DNA from 4 places in the Bradyrhizobium sp. 154 genome. Region 1 is predicted to be linked to each of the others. Evidence: predicted binding sites of a transcription regulator. Region 1 holds the regulator's gene; each other region holds the start of a gene.
The links. The regulator PhoB, encoded in region 1, activates phosphate uptake and scavenging genes when phosphate is short. The targets are predictions, from matches to a motif close to TGTCATNNANCTGTCAT.

Region 1 (4,499 bases):
GGCATCGGCGCGCCGCTCGGCCTGTTCGCCGGCACCTATCTCGCCGAGTACGGCCGCAACGACAAGCTGACCTCGGTGATCCGCTTCATCAACGACATCCTGCTCTCGGCGCCTTCGATCATCATCGGCCTGTTCATCTACGGCGCGGTGGTGGTGCCGATGCGCGGCTTCTCGGCGATCGCCGGCGCGCTGGCGCTCGCCGTGATCGTGATCCCGGTCGTGGTGCGCACCACCGAAGACATGTTGCTGCTGGTGCCGAACCCGCTGCGTGAGGCTGCCAGCGCGCTCGGCCTGCCGCGCTCGCTGGTGATCAAACGGATCGCCTATCGTGCCGCGCGCTCCGGCCTGATCACCGGCGTGCTGCTGGCGACTGCGCGCGTCGCCGGCGAGACCGCGCCGCTGCTGTTCACGGCGCTGTCGAACCAGTTCTTCAGCCTCGGCCTCGACAAGACGATGGCCAACCTGCCTGTCACCATCAACAACTTCGTGCAGAGCCCCTACGCCTATTGGAAGCAGCTCGCCTGGAGTGGGGCGCTGCTCATCACCCTGACCGTGCTTGCCCTGAACATTGGCGCGCGCATCCTTGGCGCCGAGAGGACTGCAAAATGAGTGAAATGTCTGTTTCCGTAAGTGCGCCGACCGTTCATCCCGGCTCACAGCCGCTACCCGAGGCGCCTGCCAAGGTCACCGCGCGCAACCTCAATTTCTACTACGGTGAGCACCACGCGCTGAAGAACATCAATCTGGCCCTCGGCACCAACCGCGTCACGGCCTTCATCGGCCCGTCGGGCTGCGGCAAGTCGACCCTGCTGCGCATCTTCAACCGGATGTACGATCTCTATCCGGGCCAGCGCGCCACCGGCCAGCTGTTGCTCGACCAGACCAATATCCTCGATCCCAAGCTGGACCTCAACCTGCTGCGCGCCCGGGTCGGCATGGTGTTCCAGAAACCGACGCCGTTCCCGATGACGATCTACGAGAACATCGCCTTCGGCATCCGCCTCTACGAGAAGATCTCGAAGTCCGAGATGGACGACCGCGTCGAGAAGGCGCTGCGCGGCGGCGCGCTGTGGAACGAGGTCAAGGATAAGCTCAACGCGTCCGGCTTGTCGCTCTCCGGCGGCCAGCAGCAGCGCCTCTGCATCGCCCGCACGGTCGCGGTGCGGCCCGAAGTGATCTTGTTCGATGAGCCCTGCTCGGCGCTCGACCCGATCTCGACCGCCAAGGTCGAGGAGCTGATCCAGGAATTGTCCGAGAACTACACGATCGCGATCGTCACCCACAACATGCAGCAGGCGGCGCGCGTCTCTGATAAAACCGCCTTCATGTATCTCGGCGAGCTGATCGAGTTCGACGACACCAGCAAGATCTTCACGTCGCCGAGCGACCGGCGTACGCAGGATTACATCACCGGCCGGTTCGGCTGAGGAGACGGGACATGGGTACTGAACATACCGCAAAGGCCTTCGATACCGACCTCCAGGAGCTCACTCGCCTCGTCGCCGAGATGGGCGGCATCGCCGAGCGCATGATCGTCGATTCCGTCGACGCGCTGATCCGCCGCGACGTCGCGCTCGGCCAGCGCGTCGTCACCACCGATGCCGAGCTCGACGCGCTTCAGAAGCGCATCGAGGAGCGCGCCGTGCTCACCATCGCCCGCCGCCAGCCGATGGCGGTGGATTTACGCGAGATCGTCGGCGCCATGCGCGTTGCCACCGATCTCGAGCGCATCGGCGACCTCGCCAAGAACATGGGCAAGCGCGTTGCGGCGCTGGAGACGGACTTCCATCCGCTGAAACTGTTCCGCGGCCTGGAGCACATGACCGACCTCGTGCAGCAGCAGGTCAAGTCGGTGCTGGATGCCTATGCCGCGCACGATTTGCCGGCGGCGATGGCGGTGTGGAAGGGCGACGAGGAAGTGGACGCCATCTGCACCTCTCTGTTCCGCGAGCTCCTCACCTATATGATGGAGGATCCGCGCAACATCTCGTTCTGCATCCATCTGATGTTTTGCGCCAAGAACATCGAGCGCATCGGTGATCACGCCACCAACATCGCCGAGACCGTGTTCTACATGATCGAGGGGCAGGCGATCACCGACAAGCGGCCGAAGGGCGACATGACGACCTTCGCCACGACGGTACCGAATACCTAGGGAGCGACGACAACATGGGCGCACGCATTATGGTGGTTGAGGACGAGGAAGCTCTCACCGAGCTTCTCCGTTACAACCTCGAAGGCGACGGCTATGACGTGGAGACGGTAATGCGCGGCGACGACGCCGACACCCGCCTCAAGGAACACATCCCCGATCTGATCGTGCTCGACTGGATGCTGCCGGGACTGTCCGGCATCGAGTTGTGTCGGCGGCTGCGCACCCGTCCCGAGACCAAGCAGCTCCCGATCATCATGCTGACCGCGCGCGGCGAGGAAAGCGAGCGGGTGCGGGGTCTTGCGACCGGCGCCGATGACTACATCGTCAAGCCGTTCTCGGTGCCGGAGCTGCTCGCGCGCGTGAAGGGCCTTCTGCGGCGCGCAAGCCCCGAGCGGCTCGCCACCGTGCTCGCCTATGGCGACATCGAGCTCGATCGCGACAAGCGCCGCGTCGCGCGCTCGGGCCGGCCGATCGATCTCGGCCCGACCGAATATCGCCTGCTGGAGTTCTTCCTGGAGCATCCCGGCCGCGTGTTCTCGCGCGAGCAGCTGCTCGACAGCGTCTGGGGCCGCGACATCTACATCGACGAGCGCACCGTCGACGTCCATATCGGCCGCCTGCGCAAGCTGCTCAATCTCGGCCGCGAGCAGGACCCGATCCGCACCGTCCGCGGCGCGGGTTATGCGCTGGATGATCGGTTTGCAAAGGCGGAGCAGACGTAGGCCCAACTGCGTCACCAAGCTCGGTCGTCGTCCCGGACAAGCGTAGCTCCCGGCAACGCGCAGCGTTGTCCGGAGCGAAGCGCCGATCCGGACGCATAGCCACAGGACGTGGTTGTTGCGCGAAAAGGTAACTCCGAGTCCCCGTAACCACGGCTTGCGGTGGCTATCGGTCCCGGTCCGGCGCTTCGCTTGTCCGGGACGACGTCGGGTTTGTTGCGCCGTCACCGCGTGACGGCTGCCGGTTCGATCTCAGGAAATAATCACCGCGTGCTCGGCTTCGGTGCCGCCCGCCGGCGATCCGCTGCCGGCTGATAGGCGACGCGCGAGTGCTGGGCGCAGTAGGGCAGGCCTGACAGCGCCTTGCCGCCACAGAAGAAGAAGTCCGGGCTGGAGGGATCGCCGACCGGCCAGTGGCACGTCGCCTCGTTCAATTCCAGCAGCGACAGCCGCTGACTCATCGGCACCACGTTGTCGTAGGTGACCGGTTCGGCCTCCACCTCGACCTCGAAGGCCTGCGCCAGCGCGGTGTTGCCGCGCGAGATCGGCCGGGTCACCCGCATCATATGCTGCGCGGGCCGCGCCTTGCGCGGCCGCGGCGCTGCCGATGAAGGGCTCTTGGCGCGGCCCGACAGGCCGAGCCTGTGCACTTTGCCGATCACGGCATTGCGGGTCACATTGCCGAGCTCGGCCGCGATCTGGCTGGCCGAAAGTCCGGCCTCCCAGAGCTTTTTCAGCTGCTCGACGCGATCGTCGGACCAGGTCAAAACCGTCATTGCACCCTTTCCCTCGTTGCGCGCCGCCATCCTGGGGCCTCACAGCGAATGCTTAAGCCTTGAAAAACCCGTGCCGTCAGAATCCCTTAAGGCTCGCCGGGCGCGTGACTGACGCCCGAACGTTTACGCCGGTACATGAGGACTCTTGGGATCAGAACCGCTGCACGAGATGTCGTATCTGACAGTCCAAACGCTACAATATGGCGTGACTCCCGCGCAAGAGTCCGCCGACTCGCTTCCACATGTTCCGTGGTGAAAACCCCGCAAGATCGGCACCGCAAGACTACGGATTTCGCGTTTCGCGAGGCTTTCCGGGCGGCATTGACACCCGTCTTGCCAGGCATAAGATGGTGACGCGTGCCGCCCTTAAAAGGCGGCACGTTTCGTTTTCCGGACCGGTCAATGGTGCGCTGCGCAAGGCATGCCAGGCAGGTCTCAACGTCCAAATGCAACATCCAAGTGATGGTCATGACCAACAGCGCCGCGCCGCATCTGCTTCCCGTTTTCGCCAGGGCGGACCTTGGCTTCGAGCGCGGCGAAGGCTGCTGGCTGATCGCGACCAATGGCGATCGCTATCTCGATTTCACCTCGGGCGTCGCCGTGAACGCGCTCGGCCACGCCCATCCTGCGTTGGTCAAGGCATTGCAGGAGCAGGCGACCAAGCTCTGGCACATGTCGAACCTGTTCCAGAGTCCCGATGGCGAACGGCTTGCAACGCGTTTGTGCAACGAAAGTTTCGCGGACTTCGTGTTCTTCTGCAATTCCGGCGCCGAAGCGTTGGAATGCGTGATCAAGGTCGTGCGGCGCTATCATGCCGCCAAAGGCCATCCCGATCGCTATCGCATGATC
Region 2 (4,499 bases), on a different contig from region 1:
GACCAGACCATAGATCAGGATCGCGAACGCCGCGACGATCATCGCCGGCGTTGCAAGCCGCGCCGAGGCCGGCCGGTTGAACACATCGGGGTAGCGGGCGCGGATCTCTCGCGTCTCGACTTGCTGCGGCCCGGTCACGTCCGCGCCTCCTTGCCGAACAGCCGGCCGCGCAGCCATCCGGTGGTGATGTCGATGATGAAGACGGTCACGATGATGGTGACCAGGATCGCGCTGACGTCGGAGTAATAGAACTTGCGGATGGCAACGACGAGCTCCTGGCCGATGCCGCCGGCGCCGACGAAGCCCATCACCGAGGCTTCGCGCACGTTGATCTCGAAGCGCAGCAGCGCGTAGCTGGCATAACTCGCGGTGACCTGCGGCACGATTGCAAAGCGCATGCAAGACAGCCAGCTCGCCCCGGTCGAGCGGATGCCTTCGACCGGCTTCATGTCGGCGTTCTCGACGATCTCCGAGAACAGCTTGCCGAGCGCGCCGGTGGAGTGGATCGCGATCGCGAGCACGCCCGCCATCGGACCTAACCCAAAGGCGATCACGAAGATCAGCGCGAACACGATGCCGGGAACGGTGCGGGCGAATTCGAGCAGGCGCCGCACCGCAAAGCGCAGCCAGGGCGCAGGCGAAGTGTTCTCCGCCGCGAAGAAGTTCAGGGCAAAGGCGAAGGTGGCGCCGATCAGCGTGCCGACATAGGAGATCAGCAGCGTCTCGCCCAGCATCTTCAACCATTTGCGCCAGCCCCAGAGCCACTCGCCGAGATCAGTCCAGACCCGCTGGCCGCTGTCGAGCGTGAAGATGCGATCGAAATAGCTGATGAAGTTGCCGAAATAGGTGAACAGCGTGCGCAGATTCACTTCGGCGCCGATCGCTGCGAGAATAAGCGCAGCGGCAAAGATACCGGCTCCCAACAGGAGGCGCCATCGCCTGCGCGCGACCGCCTGGCGATAGGCGGCGTTGAGCACGGCAAGCTGCTGCTCGGGGAGGATCGAAACCGCGACGGTCATCTGGTCAGAACAAGTGGTCGATCAAAGAGAAAGAGCCGGGTCCATCGACCCGGCTCCAGTGCATAGTCCCAAAAACTCAGGACGCCTTCTTCTTACGCAGCGCATCGACGAACTTGATCAGCTCGATCGTGCCATCCCAGTCCTTGGTGGTGGCGGGATGAAAGCCCTTCTTCTGGCCATCGGAGAGACGGTCGAACGCGGCCTTGTCCTTGGCCGGCGCATCGAAGAATGCCTTGGCGATGGCGGCCTTGGCATCCTCCGGCAGGTCGGAATTGTAGGCATAAGGGCCGTTGATGATCGGCGCCGACTTGTGGATGATGCGGAAATCGTCCTTCTTCATCGCCGAGCCGTCGGTGTTCTTCAGCATGCCCTTGGTCAGCATCTGCGCCAGCGTGGAATCGTCATCGCTGGTCCACTGGTTGGCGGCAACGTCGACCGTGCCCTGCGCCAGCGCCAGCATCGCATTCTCGTGGCTGCCGGTGAAGACGACCTTGCCGAAATAGGTGTCGGTATCTGGGATGCCCATCTTGTCGAGTTCGAAGCGCGGCACGTTGTTGCCGGAGGTCGAGTTCGGGTCGACGAGGCCGAGATTCTTGCCCTTGAGGTCATCGACCTTCTTGTAGGGGCTGCTCGCCTTGACGAAGAACACCGAATAATAGCCGGTCGAGCCGTCCGCGTTGATGTCGTTGGCGAAGGCGTCGGTCTTGACACCGGTCAGACGGGCGCGGGCGAACGAGGCCGAGCCGTAGCTCGCGATCTGGATGTTGCCGGCACGCTGGCCTTCAATGACGGCTGCATAGTCGTTGGCGATGCGCAGCGTGACCTTCACGCCCAGTTCCTTGGAGAGATAGCTCACGAACGGCGCCCAGCGCTCGGTGACGCCGGAGGCGTTCTCCGCCGGCACGACCGCGAAGGTCAGCTCGGGATATTTGGCTTTCCAGTCGTCCGCCGAGGCGGAGGTGGCAAAGGCGAGCGCGGCGACGCCGGCAAGGATTAATCTGCGAGTGATCATGGTACCCTCTTCATCGGTTGGGGATCGCTTGACGCAAAGACTTGAGTAAAAGAGGCGAGGCTCAGGCCGCCGCGGCCGTCCCGAGCGCCGGAACGCCCTCGGGCGCCGGGATGGGCATGCCGCCCATGACGTCGGCGGCTTCGAGATCGTAGAGCTCGCGCGCCACGTGATCGGTCAGCGCGGCCGGCGCGCCATCGAACACCACGCGGCCCTGCGCCATGCCGATCAGGCGGTCGCAATAGCTGCGCGCCAGATCGAGCGAATGCAGATTGCAGAGCACGGTGATGCCGAAATGCTTGTTGATGCGCAGCAGCGCATCCATCACGATTTTGGTGTTGCGCGGATCGAGCGAGGCAATCGGTTCGTCGGCGAGGATGATGTCGGGCTGCTGGACCAGGGCGCGGGCAATCGCCACGCGCTGCTGCTGTCCGCCGGAGAGCTGGTCGGCGCGCTGGGCGGCGAGCGCGGCGATGTCGAACTGCTCCAGCGCGGACATCGCCAGCGCCTTATCCTGCTCGGGCCAGAGCTGCGACAGCGAGCGCCAGGCGGGCATCGTTGCGAGGCGCCCCATCAGGACGTTGGTGAGGACATCGAGCCGGCCGACCAGGTTGAACTGCTGGAAGATCATTGCCGAGCGCGCCCGCCACTGCCGCAGCTCCTTGCCGCGCAGCGCGGTGACATCGATGCCGTCGAACAGGATGCGGCCCTCGGTCGGCGTCGCCAGGCGGTTGATGGTCCGCAGCAGGGTCGACTTGCCGGCGCCGGACCGTCCGATCACACCGACGAAGCCGCCCGGGGCAACTTGAAACGAAGCGTCGTCCACCGCGGCCTTTGCGCCGAAGCGACACGTCAGACCTTCCACGACCAGCATGCAGGGCTCCAGATTAATCGGACCCACCGCTAACGCCGGCGCTTAACACTTGTGTGACATCCGCGTTGCGGTGCGGCGATCCAACACACGTCATCCCCTGTCATCGCCACGTCATGACGTTGTCATCAAAGCATTGTCATCAAGCCGCTCCAAGAAAAATGCCCCACCCTCGCGCTTCGGATGCAACATGGCCGCCAAAGCTCTTTCGATTCAGCCGACCATTGATCCCTCGGCCAAGCTGCACGAGGCCAGGCTCGGCGCCTACACCGAGGTCGGCGCGCGCACCGTACTGCATGAAGTGGCGATGGGCGATTACTCCTATGTCGTCAACGATGCCCAGATCACCTACACCACCATCGGAAAGTTCTGCTCGATCGCGGCAATGACGCGGATCAATCCCGGCAATCATCCGATGCATCGTGCGACCCAGGCGCATTTCACCTACCGTTCAAGCGCCTATTTCGAAGGTGAAAGCGACGACACCGAGTTCTTCGACTGGCGCCGCCAGCATCACGTCCATGTCGGTCACGATGTCTGGATCGGCCACGGCGCGATCGTGCTGCCCGGCCGCAATATCGGCACCGGCGCGGTGATCGCGGCGGGCGCTATCGTCACCAAGGACGTGCCGGCCTACACCATCGTCGCCGGCAATCCGGCGCGCATCGTGCGGCGGCGGTTCTCGGAGCAGATCGCCGGCCGGCTCGCCAAGCTCGCCTGGTGGGACTGGGATCACGACAAATTGCGTGAAGTGCTGCCCGATTTCCGCAAGCTCGGGATTGAAGATTTCCTCGCGACATACGAAGCACGGGCGAGCTCTTTCACCGGTTCTCCTGCCAGCAAACCAAGCGCGGTCGCGTGACAGACATTTTCCTTGAAGGCGGCCGGGTCCTGATCGGCGCCGGGCTCGTCGAAACCTCACTTCTCGTGTCCGGAACGGACATTGCGTTGGTCGATGTCCCTCGCGGCCGCGCGCGGCTCGCTATCGATGCCCGCGACCTGCTGGTGCTGCCAGGCATCGTCGATCTGCATGGCGATGCCTTCGAGCGCCAGATGATGCCGCGCGCCGGCGTCGATTTCCCGATCGACGTCGCGCTCGCCGACAGTGATCGTCAGGCGATCAGCAACGGCATCACCACGGTGTTCCACGCCACGACCTGTTCGTGGGAGCCTGGCTTGCGCAGCGCTGACAATGCGCGCGGCCTGATGGAGGCGATCGAGCGGCAGCGTCCGCAATTCGCCGCCGACACCCGCTTCCACCTGCGGCACGAGACCTACAATCTCGATGCCGAGACCGAGATCAGCCAGTGGCTCGCGGAAGGCCGCGTCGACCTGTTCGCCTTCAACGACCACATGGACGGCACGGTTGCGGACATGGCCAAGCCGCGCAAGCGCAACCGCATGGTGGAGCGCACCGGCCTATCGAGCGAGGAATTTGACCGGCTGGTCGAACGTGTGGTGGCGCGCGCCACCGACGTTCCGGCGTCGGTCTCGCGGCTTGCGGCGGCAGCCCGCGCCGCCGGGGTGCGAATGCTCTCGCATGACGATGCGACGCCGGCGATGCGCCAGGAGTTTCGCGATCTCGGCGCGTTGATCGCCG
Region 3 (4,499 bases), on a different contig from region 1:
CCTCGATGCTGGCCACGAAAGCCCGGGCCGAAGCCTCCCAGGTGTAATTGGCGGCGAACGCGACGCAGCCCTGCCTGGAGATGTCGAGCGCGGCGAAGCAGGCGTTGCGCAGATCATGATCGAGCGCGCCGACCGGCGCATTGCCGATCACGTCGCGGGGCCCCTTCACCGGAAAGGCCGCCACCGGCAGGCCACTCGCGAGCGCCTCCAGCAGGACCAGGCCGAACGTGTCGGTCTTGCTCGGGAACACGAAGACGTCGGCCGCAGCATAGATTTCCGCCAGCGCCTCGCCATGCTTCTCGCCGAGGAAGATCGCATCGGGATAGGCCTCTTCGAGCGAGGCACGCGCCGGACCGTCACCGACGATCACCTTGGTGCCGGGCAGGTCGAGGTCAAGAAAGGCCTCCAGGTTCTTCTCCACCGCGACCCGGCCGACCGAAAGGAACACCGGCGCCGGCAGACAGAGGTCGATCGCGCGGGGATGGAACAAATGGGTGTCGACGCCGCGCGGCCACAGCACGACATTGTCGAAGCCGCGCTCGGCGAGCTCGCGCGCGAGCGCAGGCGTCGCTGCCATCACGGCGCGGCTGGGCGCATGAAAGCGGCGCAGCGCGCGCCAGATCAGCGAGCCCGGCACTGGCACGCGAGCCCGGACATATTCTGGAAAGCGGGTATGGAAGCTGGTCGTGAACGGTAGCTTGCGCTGGCGGCAATAGCGGCGGACGATCAGGCCGATCGGCCCCTCCGTCGCGATGTGGATGCTGTCCGGGCGTGCTTCTTCGATCAGCTTTGCAATTCGCGCCGGGCGCGGCATGGCGAGGCGCACGTCGCGATAGCTCGGCATCGCAAAGGTGCGGAACGATTGCGGCGTCAGGAACGTGAACGCGACGCCGAGCCCCTCTGCGGCGTCGGCCAGCTTGGTCAGCGTCCGAACCACACCGTTGACTTGCGGGTGCCAGGCGTCGGTCGCGACCAGGATGAGCATCAGGCAGCTCTTGCCGCGACCTGCGGGACGGTTGCCGGCTTCTGCAAATGATCCGCCCAGGTGATGATCTCGAAACGGCCGTCGTCGTGCTCGACCAGCGCGGTGCAGCTCTCGACCCAGTCGCCGCAATTCATGTAGCGAATGCCGGCCTCGTCGCGGATCACGGCGTAATGGATGTGGCCACAGATCACGCCGTGCGCGTCGTGACGTCGCGCTTCGGCGGCGAGAGCCTGTTCGAACGCGCCGATATAGTTGACGGCATTCTTGACCTTCTGCTTGGCCCATTGCGACAGCGACCAATAGGGCACGCCGAACAAGCGGCGGAAGAAGTTGACGAGGCGGTTCATCTGGATCGCGAAATCGTAGGCCTTGTCACCGAGATGAGCGAGCCAGCGCGCGTTCTGCACCACGAGGTCGAAGATGTCGCCGTGAATGACGAGATAGCGCTTGCCGTCGACGCCGGTATGAACGGTGTTCTCGACCACGTCGATGCCGCCGAAATGCGTGCCGTAATAGTTGCGCAGGAACTCGTCGTGATTGCCGGGAATGTAGATGACCTTGGCGCCCTTGCGCGCCTTGCGCAGCAGCTTCTGGACGAGGTCGTTATGGGATTGCGGCCAGTGCCAGCTCGATTTCAGCGCCCAGCCGTCGACGATGTCGCCGACGAGATAGATGGTGTCGGCATCGTGGTAGCGCAGGAAGTCCAGCAGAAGATCGGCTTGAGAACCGCGGGCTCCGAGATGGACGTCGGAGATGAACAACGTGCGAAAGCGCCGCTCCGGGCTCTCGTCACTCACATCGTAACTTCCCATGCGCCAGCCTGTAACAATGTCCCGTGACAGGGGGATGACCGATTGAACTTTTGAGGCACCTTCCGATACGAATCACGCCTTGCCTCGCCTGCCCTGCGAATATCAGTCGCATGCGACAATCAGGCGACATGGCGCGCAGCGCCTCGTCCAGGATCAGGTTCGCACTGGAAGCACGGAGGGCAGGCCGCTCCCTCTCCCGCTTGAGCTAGCGGTCGTCAGTAGAACTTGTGGAAATGATGGATCGGCCCGTGGCCGTGGCCGACGCTGAAGCGGTCGGCGGCGCCAATCGCAGCGCTGATCCAGGCCTTGGCGCTGCGGACCGCCTGCTCGAGCGCCTCGCCTCTGGCGAGACCCGCCGCGACGGCCGAGGACAGCGAGCAGCCGGTACCATGGGTGTTCTTGGTGGCAAGGCGGGGCGCCGCGAGCGCGATGGCGTTGTCGGCATCAACCAGATAGTCGACGCTCTCCGCGCCCTCGCCGTGTCCTCCCTTGATCAGGACCGCGCGGCAGCCGAGCGCCAGCAGACGGCGCCCCTGGCTTTCGATCTCGGCCTGGTTGGCCGCGACCGGTGCATCGAGCAGCGCAGCGGCCTCGGGCAGGTTCGGCGTGATCACCGAGGCCAGCGGTATCAGTCTCGTGCGCAACGCCTTGACGGCGTCGGAGGCCAGCAGCCGGTCGCCGGATGTTGCCACCATCACGGGATCGAGCACCACGTGCCGGGGCGCCCAGCGCGACAGCGCGGCCGCGATCGCGTCAATGCTGGCGGCCTGGGCCACCATGCCGATTTTCACAGCGCCGACATCGAAATCGGAAAACACCGCATCGATCTGCGCGGTGACGAACTCGGCCGGCACCGCATGAATACCCGTGACGCCGCGCGTGTTCTGCGCCGTCAACGCCGTGATGGCGGAGGCGCCATAGACGCCGAGCGCGGCAAAAGTCTTCAGGTCCGCCTGGATGCCGGCGCCCCCGCTCGAATCGGAGCCGGCGATAGTGAGCGCCACGGGCGTCGTCATCGCCGGAGACATCTGCTTGATCCGGACACAGCCATGGCCTGTCCTAGCGCGACCGTGGAACACCAGCAAGCGCGACCAGCGGCAAGCCACGCCGATTCGCGACACAGCCGTGCTCCAGCTAAGGCCCGCCCGGACCCGAAAAGCCATTTGGCGGGAGCCTTGCGCGCAAATGTCGAGATCAGGACGAGCTCGGGCTCCGGCATGATCATGGCCTTTGCGGATCGCGCCCAGCTTGAATCCGGGCCGCGTGCATGCGCAAGCGATCGTGCTGACCAAGCCGTATCGCAAGATCGAGCTCGCGCAGCGGCTCAGGGATGCATTCGCCGCCGTGGCCGTCACCTGCTGAGCGCCGGACCCGCATCTGGCGGCAGGCAAGTTCGCTTGCTAAATCCGGCCGGTTTTGGCCTATTAGCCGGCTAGATGTGCTTTCGGAGTGACCGCGATGGTTCCCTTTTTCGTCCAGATCAAATGCAAGCTCGGCCAGTCCTATGTGGTCGCCAATGCGCTCGCCGAAGCCGAGATCGCCTCTGAGATCTACTCCACGGCCGGTCAATACGACCTCCTGGTGAAGTTCTACGTCGACAAGGACACCGACATCGGCCATTTCGTCAACGAGAAGGTGCAAGTGCTGCCAGGCATCCAGGACACCCTCACCATCATCACCTTCAAGGCGTTCGGCACCGGCTAACGGTGCGTCATCGATGCGGGATAAGTTTGGTTTATATCGTACGAGCCAACGGTTCACCTCTCTCGAAGGGAGAGGTCGGATCGCATCGATAGATGCGATCCGGGTGAGGGGTTACAGTCTCACGATCGAGCTAACCTTCATCACGCACTAGCTGCCCTGCTTGCGCTTGGGCGGCGTCGGGCCGTCCACCGGCGGCAGCGATTTGACGTAGTCCGCCATGGCCGCGAGATCCGCTTCCGGCAGTTGCGAGGTGTTCTTGATCACACGCGTCATCGCGCCGCCGACGCTGTCGCCATCGGGCAGTTCGCCAGTCTTGAGGAAATAGGCGATGTCCTTCGCGCTCCATTCGCCAAGGCGCTTCTGGGTGATGTTGGGGACCCAGCCCTCGCCTTCCGGATTGGGCCCGCCGGCAAACCGCTCGCTCCCGATGATGCCGCCAAGCGCGTTGCGCGGGCTGTGGCATTCGGCGCAATGGCCCAAACTGTTCACGAGATAGGCGCCGCGATTCCATGCCGGCGACTTCGCGCCGTCGGCGACGAACGGCTTGCCGTCCAGAAACAAGAACTTCCAGATGCCGACATTGCGCCGGATGTTGAAGGGAAAACTGACATCATGGTCGCGCACCTTGCCCGCAACAGGCGGTAGCGTTTTCAGATAGGCGAAGAGGTCGAGCACATCCTCACGCCCGGCGTGCCGATAGGACGTATACGGAAACGCCGGAAAATAGTGCTGCCCGGCCGGCGAGACCCCGTGCATCACGGCGTTGACGAAATCGGCGTCGGTCCATTTGCCGATGCCGTCATTGGGATCGGGCGAGATGTTCGGCGCGTGAAACGTTCCGAACGGCGACTTGATCGCGACGCCGCCACCGAGCCTGAGACGATCAGGCTGATTGGGAACGGCATGGCAGGACGCGCAGCCGCCAGCGTTGAACATCACCTCGCCATTGGCAAGATCAGGCGCGTGCGGCGGCGTGGTGCTCGCGGCTGCCACTACGG
Region 4 (4,499 bases), on a different contig from region 1:
GACTTCTCCTCGTTCCTGCTTCAGGCGCAGGCCTCCAAGGCCAAGATCATCGGCCTGGCCAATGCCGGCGGCGACACCACCAACACCATCAAGCAGGCGGCCGAGTTCGGCATCGTCAAGGGCGGTCAGAAGCTGGCGGCGCTGCTGCTCTTCCTCACCGACGTCAAGGCGATCGGCCTCGAGACGGCGCAGGGCCTCAACTTCACCGAGACGTTCTATTGGGACATGAACGACCAGACCCGGGCGTTCTCCAAGCGCTTCGCCGAGAAGATGAAGAACAATGCGCCGCCGACCATGGTGCAGGCCGGCGTCTATGCGGGCGTGCGGCACTATCTCAAGGCCCTCGAAGCGCTCGGCGGCAATCCGCATGACGGCGTCAAGGTGGTCGAGAAGATGAAGTCGATGCCGACCGAGGACGATCTGTTCGGCAAGGGCGAGATCCAGCCCAACGGCCGCACCATTCACAACGCCTATCTATTCGAGGTGAAGAAGCCCTCGGAGTCCAAGGGACCGTGGGACTTCTACAAGCTGGTCGGCACGGTGCCGGGCGATCAGGCCTTTACGCCGCTGTCCGAGAGCAAGTGCGCGCTCTTGAAGAAGTAAGATGACGGCCCGCAGGCCATCAGGCTTGCGAGCAACTTTTTAAGGGAACGCCGAAGGGACCGGGTGCGGGATCGATGCAGGCTCTTTACGCTCAGCTACTGGTGGGACTGATCAACGGCTCGTTCTACGCGCTGCTCAGTCTCGGGCTTGCCGTGATCTTCGGCATGCTCAACATCATCAATTTCGCCCACGGCGCGCTCTACATGATGGGCGCCTTCGTCGCATATTTCCTGCTGAACCTCGGCGGCATCAATTATTGGTGGGCGTTGCTGCTGGCGCCCATCATCGTCGGCATTTTCGGCATGATCCTGGAGCGGACCATGCTGCAATGGCTGACCGGGCTCGACCACCTCTACGGCCTGCTCCTGACCTTCGGCATCGCGCTGATCGTGCAGGGCGTGTTCCAGAACTATTTCGGCTCCTCCGGCCTGCCTTACGCCATTCCGGACCAGCTCAAGGGCGGCATGAACCTCGGCTTCATGTTCCTGCCCGTGTATCGCGGCTGGGTGGTCGTGTTCTCGCTGGTGGTGTGCCTTGCGACCTGGTTCCTGATCGAGAAGACGCGGCTCGGCGCTTACCTGCGTGCCGCCACCGAGAACCCGACGCTGGTGCGCGCCTTCGGCGTCAACGTGCCGCGCATGATCACGCTGACCTATGGTCTCGGCGTCGGCCTTGCCGCGCTCGCCGGCGTGCTCTCGGCGCCGATCAACCAGGTGCGGCCGCTGATGGGCGCCGACCTCATCATCGTCGTGTTCGCGGTGGTCGTGATCGGCGGCATGGGATCGATCATGGGCTCGATCATCACCGGCTTTGCGCTCGGTGTGATCGAGGGCCTGACCAAATATTTCTACCCCGAGGCCTCCAACACCGTCGTGTTCGTGCTGATGGTGCTGGTGCTCTTGGTGAAGCCAACGGGATTGACGGGAAGGGCGGCCTGATATGACAGCCTTGACGGACGACACGCTGCCGGTAACCCCGCGCACGGTGCGCGACGAGATGATCGTGTTCGTAGTGATGGCGCTGCTCTTGGCGTCGGTGCCGTTCACAGGAGTCTATCCGTTCTTCGTGATGCAGGCGCTGTGCTTTGCGCTGCTCGCCTGCGCCTTCAATCTGCTGGTCGGCTATGGCGGCCTGCTGTCGTTCGGGCACGCGATGTTCCTGGGGATTGCCGGCTACTGCAGCGCACATGCGCTGAAGGTATGGGCGCTTCCGCCCGAGCTCGGCATCCTCGTCGGCGTCGCCGCCGCGTTCGTGCTGTCGATCGTGACCGGCTACATCTCGATCCGTCGCCAGGGCATCTATTTCTCGATGATCACGCTGGCGCTGTCGCAGCTTCTTTATTTCATCTACCTGCAGGCGCCGTTCACCCATGGCGAGGATGGCATCCAGGGCATTCCACAAGGGTACATGTTCGGTGTACTCGATCTGTCCAAGCCGACCGTGCTCTACTATGTCGTGCTGGTCGGCTTCCTCGCCGGCTTCCTCTTGATCTTCCGCATCATCAACTCGCCGTTCGGCGAGGTCCTGAAGGCGATCCGCGAGAGTGAGCCGCGGGCGATCTCGCTCGGCTACCGTACCGACCAGTACAAGTTCCTGGCCTTCATCCTGTCGGGCACGCTGGCCGGCTTTGCCGGTGCGCTGAAAGTGTTCGTGGCGCAGAACGCCTCGCTCACCGACGTGCACTGGTCGATGTCGGGCGAGGTCGTCCTGATGACGCTGGTCGGCGGTCTCGGAACCATCTTCGGTCCCGTGATCGGCGCCTTCGTGATCATCGCCATGCAGCAATATCTGGCGGGCTTCGGCCAATGGGTGACGGTGATCCAAGGCGCGATCTTCGTGATCTGCGTGCTCACCTTCCGCCGCGGGGTCATCGGCGAAATCGCGCATTACTTCCGGCGATCGCTCTAAGTAGCTGATTTAAAATCGGTTTACCGGTCGCTCGAAAGCGGTGGATGATCCGGCGCCGCGGGCGTGAGATGACACGCGCGTGGATCGAAAATGGTCTATGACAGTTTCATGACGGCCCATTCGGGCCAGGCCATTTTTCCAACCGGTAGCCTATCCCCATGATGCGATGGTTTCGTGCTTTCCTGCCCAAGGAGGAACGGTTCTTCGACCTGTTCGACCGTCATGCCCAGACCGTGATCCAGGGCTCGATCGCGCTCCAGAGCATGCTCAACGGGGGCGAGGAAACGCCGGTCTATTGCCAGCGCGTCAACCAGTTCGAGAACGACGCCGACAACATCACCCGCGAAGTGCTGACGGCGGTGCGCCGCACCTTCATCACTCCGTTCGACCGCGGCGACATCAAGAACCTGATCACCTCGATGGACGACGCCATCGACCAGATGCAGCAGACGGCGAAAGCCGTGATGCTGTTCGAGGTCCGCGCCTTCGAGCCGCCGATGCGCGAGATCGGCGGGCTTCTGATCGAATGCGCCAATCTGGTCGGGCGCGCGCTGCCGCTGATGCAGTCGATCGGCCCGAACGTCGCCATGCTGACGGCGATCACCGAAGAGCTGGGCAAGCTGGAGGGCCGCGTCGACGACCTCCATGACATCGGGCTGAAGGAGCTGTTCCTCAAGCATCGCGCGGGCAACGCGATGGATTTCATCGTCGGCGCAGAGATCTACGACCATCTCGAGAAGGTGGCCGACCGTTTCGACGACGTCGCCAACGAGATCAACAGCATCGTGATCGAGCAAGTGTAACGCATGATCCGGAAAAATGTGCCGCGGTTTTCCTTCGCGACAAGCGCTGAACGCGTTTGCGCGGAGATCATGCGAAAAAACTGAGGCAGGGCCGCTGTGGATGCTGCGTTGGCTCTTCCCGTCCTGGTCGGCTTGATCGCCGTCGCGCTGCTGTTCGATTTCTTGAACGGGCTCCATGACGCCGCCAATTCGATCGCGACCATCGTCTCGACCCGCGTGCTGCGGCCACAATTTGCGGTATTCTGGGCCGCGTTCTTCAATTTCGTCGCCTTCATGGTCTTCGGGTTGCACGTCGCCCAGACCATCGGTACCGGCATCATCGATCCCTCCATCGTCGACGCCCAAGTGATCTTTGCGGCCTTGGTCGGGGCCATCGTCTGGAACCTCGTGACCTGGGCGCTCGGCATCCCGTCATCGTCCTCGCATGCGCTGATCGGCGGGCTCGTCGGCGGCGGCATGGCCAAGGCGGGCATTTCGGCGGCAGTGTGGAGCGGATTGTCGAAGACGGTGCTGGCAATCGTGCTGTCGCCCCTGGTCGGCTTCCTGCTCGCAATGATGCTGGTGGCGATCGTGTCCTGGGCCTCGGTGCGCTCGACGCCCTTCGCCGTCGATCGCGCCTTCCGCATCCTGCAATTCGCCTCCGCCTCGCTCTATTCGCTCGGCCATGGCGGCAACGACGCCCAGAAGACGATGGGCATCATCGCGGTGCTGCTCTATTCGCAGGGTCATCTCGGCAGCGAATTCTCGGTGCCGTTCTGGGTCGTGCTGTCCTGCCAGGCCGCGATGGCGCTGGGCACGCTGATGGGCGGCTGGCGCATCGTCCGCACAATGGGCCTGCGCATCACCAAATTGACGCCCATGCAGGGCTTTTGCGCCGAGACCGGGGGCGCTGCGACCCTGTTCATGGCGACCTTCCTCGGCGTTCCCGTCTCGACCACCCACACCATCACCGGCGCCATCGTCGGCGTCGGCGCCGCCCGCCGCGTCTCGGCGGTGCGCTGGAACGTCGCGAGCTCGATCGTCTATGCCTGGGTGATCACGATCCCGGCCTCGGCCATCGTCGCCGCGCTGACCTGGTGGGTGGTCAAGATCTTCGTCAAGTAACGAACTTTAGGCCCGCAATTCCGGCGACGATGAGCGCGATGCTGGCGAGGCGGAACGCCGTGGCCGGCTCGCCGAACAGGA

Region 2: the regulator PhoB is predicted to act here: its motif matches at 3,012-3,028, upstream of phnC (phosphonate ABC transporter ATP-binding protein).
Region 3: the regulator PhoB is predicted to act here: its motif matches at 1,821-1,837, upstream of IVA92_RS31975 (UDP-2,3-diacylglucosamine diphosphatase).
Region 4: the regulator PhoB is predicted to act here: its motif matches at 2,609-2,625, upstream of IVA92_RS05410 (DUF47 domain-containing protein).

The regions. Positions count from the first base shown of each region.
Region 1 is NZ_JADPKG010000030.1:262,077-266,575, forward strand. It holds gene pstA (phosphate ABC transporter permease PstA) at 1-609, shown strand, start outside; gene pstB (phosphate ABC transporter ATP-binding protein PstB) at 606-1,427, shown strand; gene phoU (phosphate signaling complex protein PhoU) at 1,439-2,155, shown strand; gene phoB (phosphate regulon transcriptional regulator PhoB) at 2,170-2,877, shown strand; gene IVA92_RS06810 (GcrA family cell cycle regulator) at 3,138-3,650, opposite strand; gene IVA92_RS06815 (aspartate aminotransferase family protein) at 4,119-4,499, shown strand, end outside.
Region 2 is NZ_JADPKG010000048.1:50,107-54,605, forward strand. It holds gene phnE (phosphonate ABC transporter, permease protein PhnE) at 1-138, opposite strand, end outside; gene phnE (phosphonate ABC transporter, permease protein PhnE) at 135-1,019, opposite strand; gene phnD (phosphonate ABC transporter substrate-binding protein) at 1,096-2,031, opposite strand; gene phnC (phosphonate ABC transporter ATP-binding protein) at 2,093-2,902, opposite strand; gene IVA92_RS11920 (chloramphenicol acetyltransferase) at 3,090-3,761, shown strand; gene IVA92_RS11925 (alpha-D-ribose 1-methylphosphonate 5-triphosphate diphosphatase) at 3,758-4,499, shown strand, end outside.
Region 3 is NZ_JADPKG010000117.1:217,036-221,534, reverse strand. It holds gene IVA92_RS31980 (glycosyltransferase family 1 protein) at 1-985, opposite strand, end outside; gene IVA92_RS31975 (UDP-2,3-diacylglucosamine diphosphatase) at 985-1,797, opposite strand; gene thiD (bifunctional hydroxymethylpyrimidine kinase/phosphomethylpyrimidine kinase) at 2,013-2,813, opposite strand; gene IVA92_RS31965 (Lrp/AsnC family transcriptional regulator) at 3,256-3,501, shown strand; gene IVA92_RS31960 (cytochrome c) at 3,649-4,499, opposite strand, start outside.
Region 4 is NZ_JADPKG010000027.1:137,247-141,745, reverse strand. It holds gene IVA92_RS05425 (ABC transporter substrate-binding protein) at 1-603, shown strand, start outside; gene IVA92_RS05420 (branched-chain amino acid ABC transporter permease) at 678-1,541, shown strand; gene IVA92_RS05415 (branched-chain amino acid ABC transporter permease) at 1,543-2,511, shown strand; gene IVA92_RS05410 (DUF47 domain-containing protein) at 2,670-3,314, shown strand; gene IVA92_RS05405 (inorganic phosphate transporter) at 3,411-4,418, shown strand; gene sugE (quaternary ammonium compound efflux SMR transporter SugE) at 4,411-4,499, opposite strand, start outside.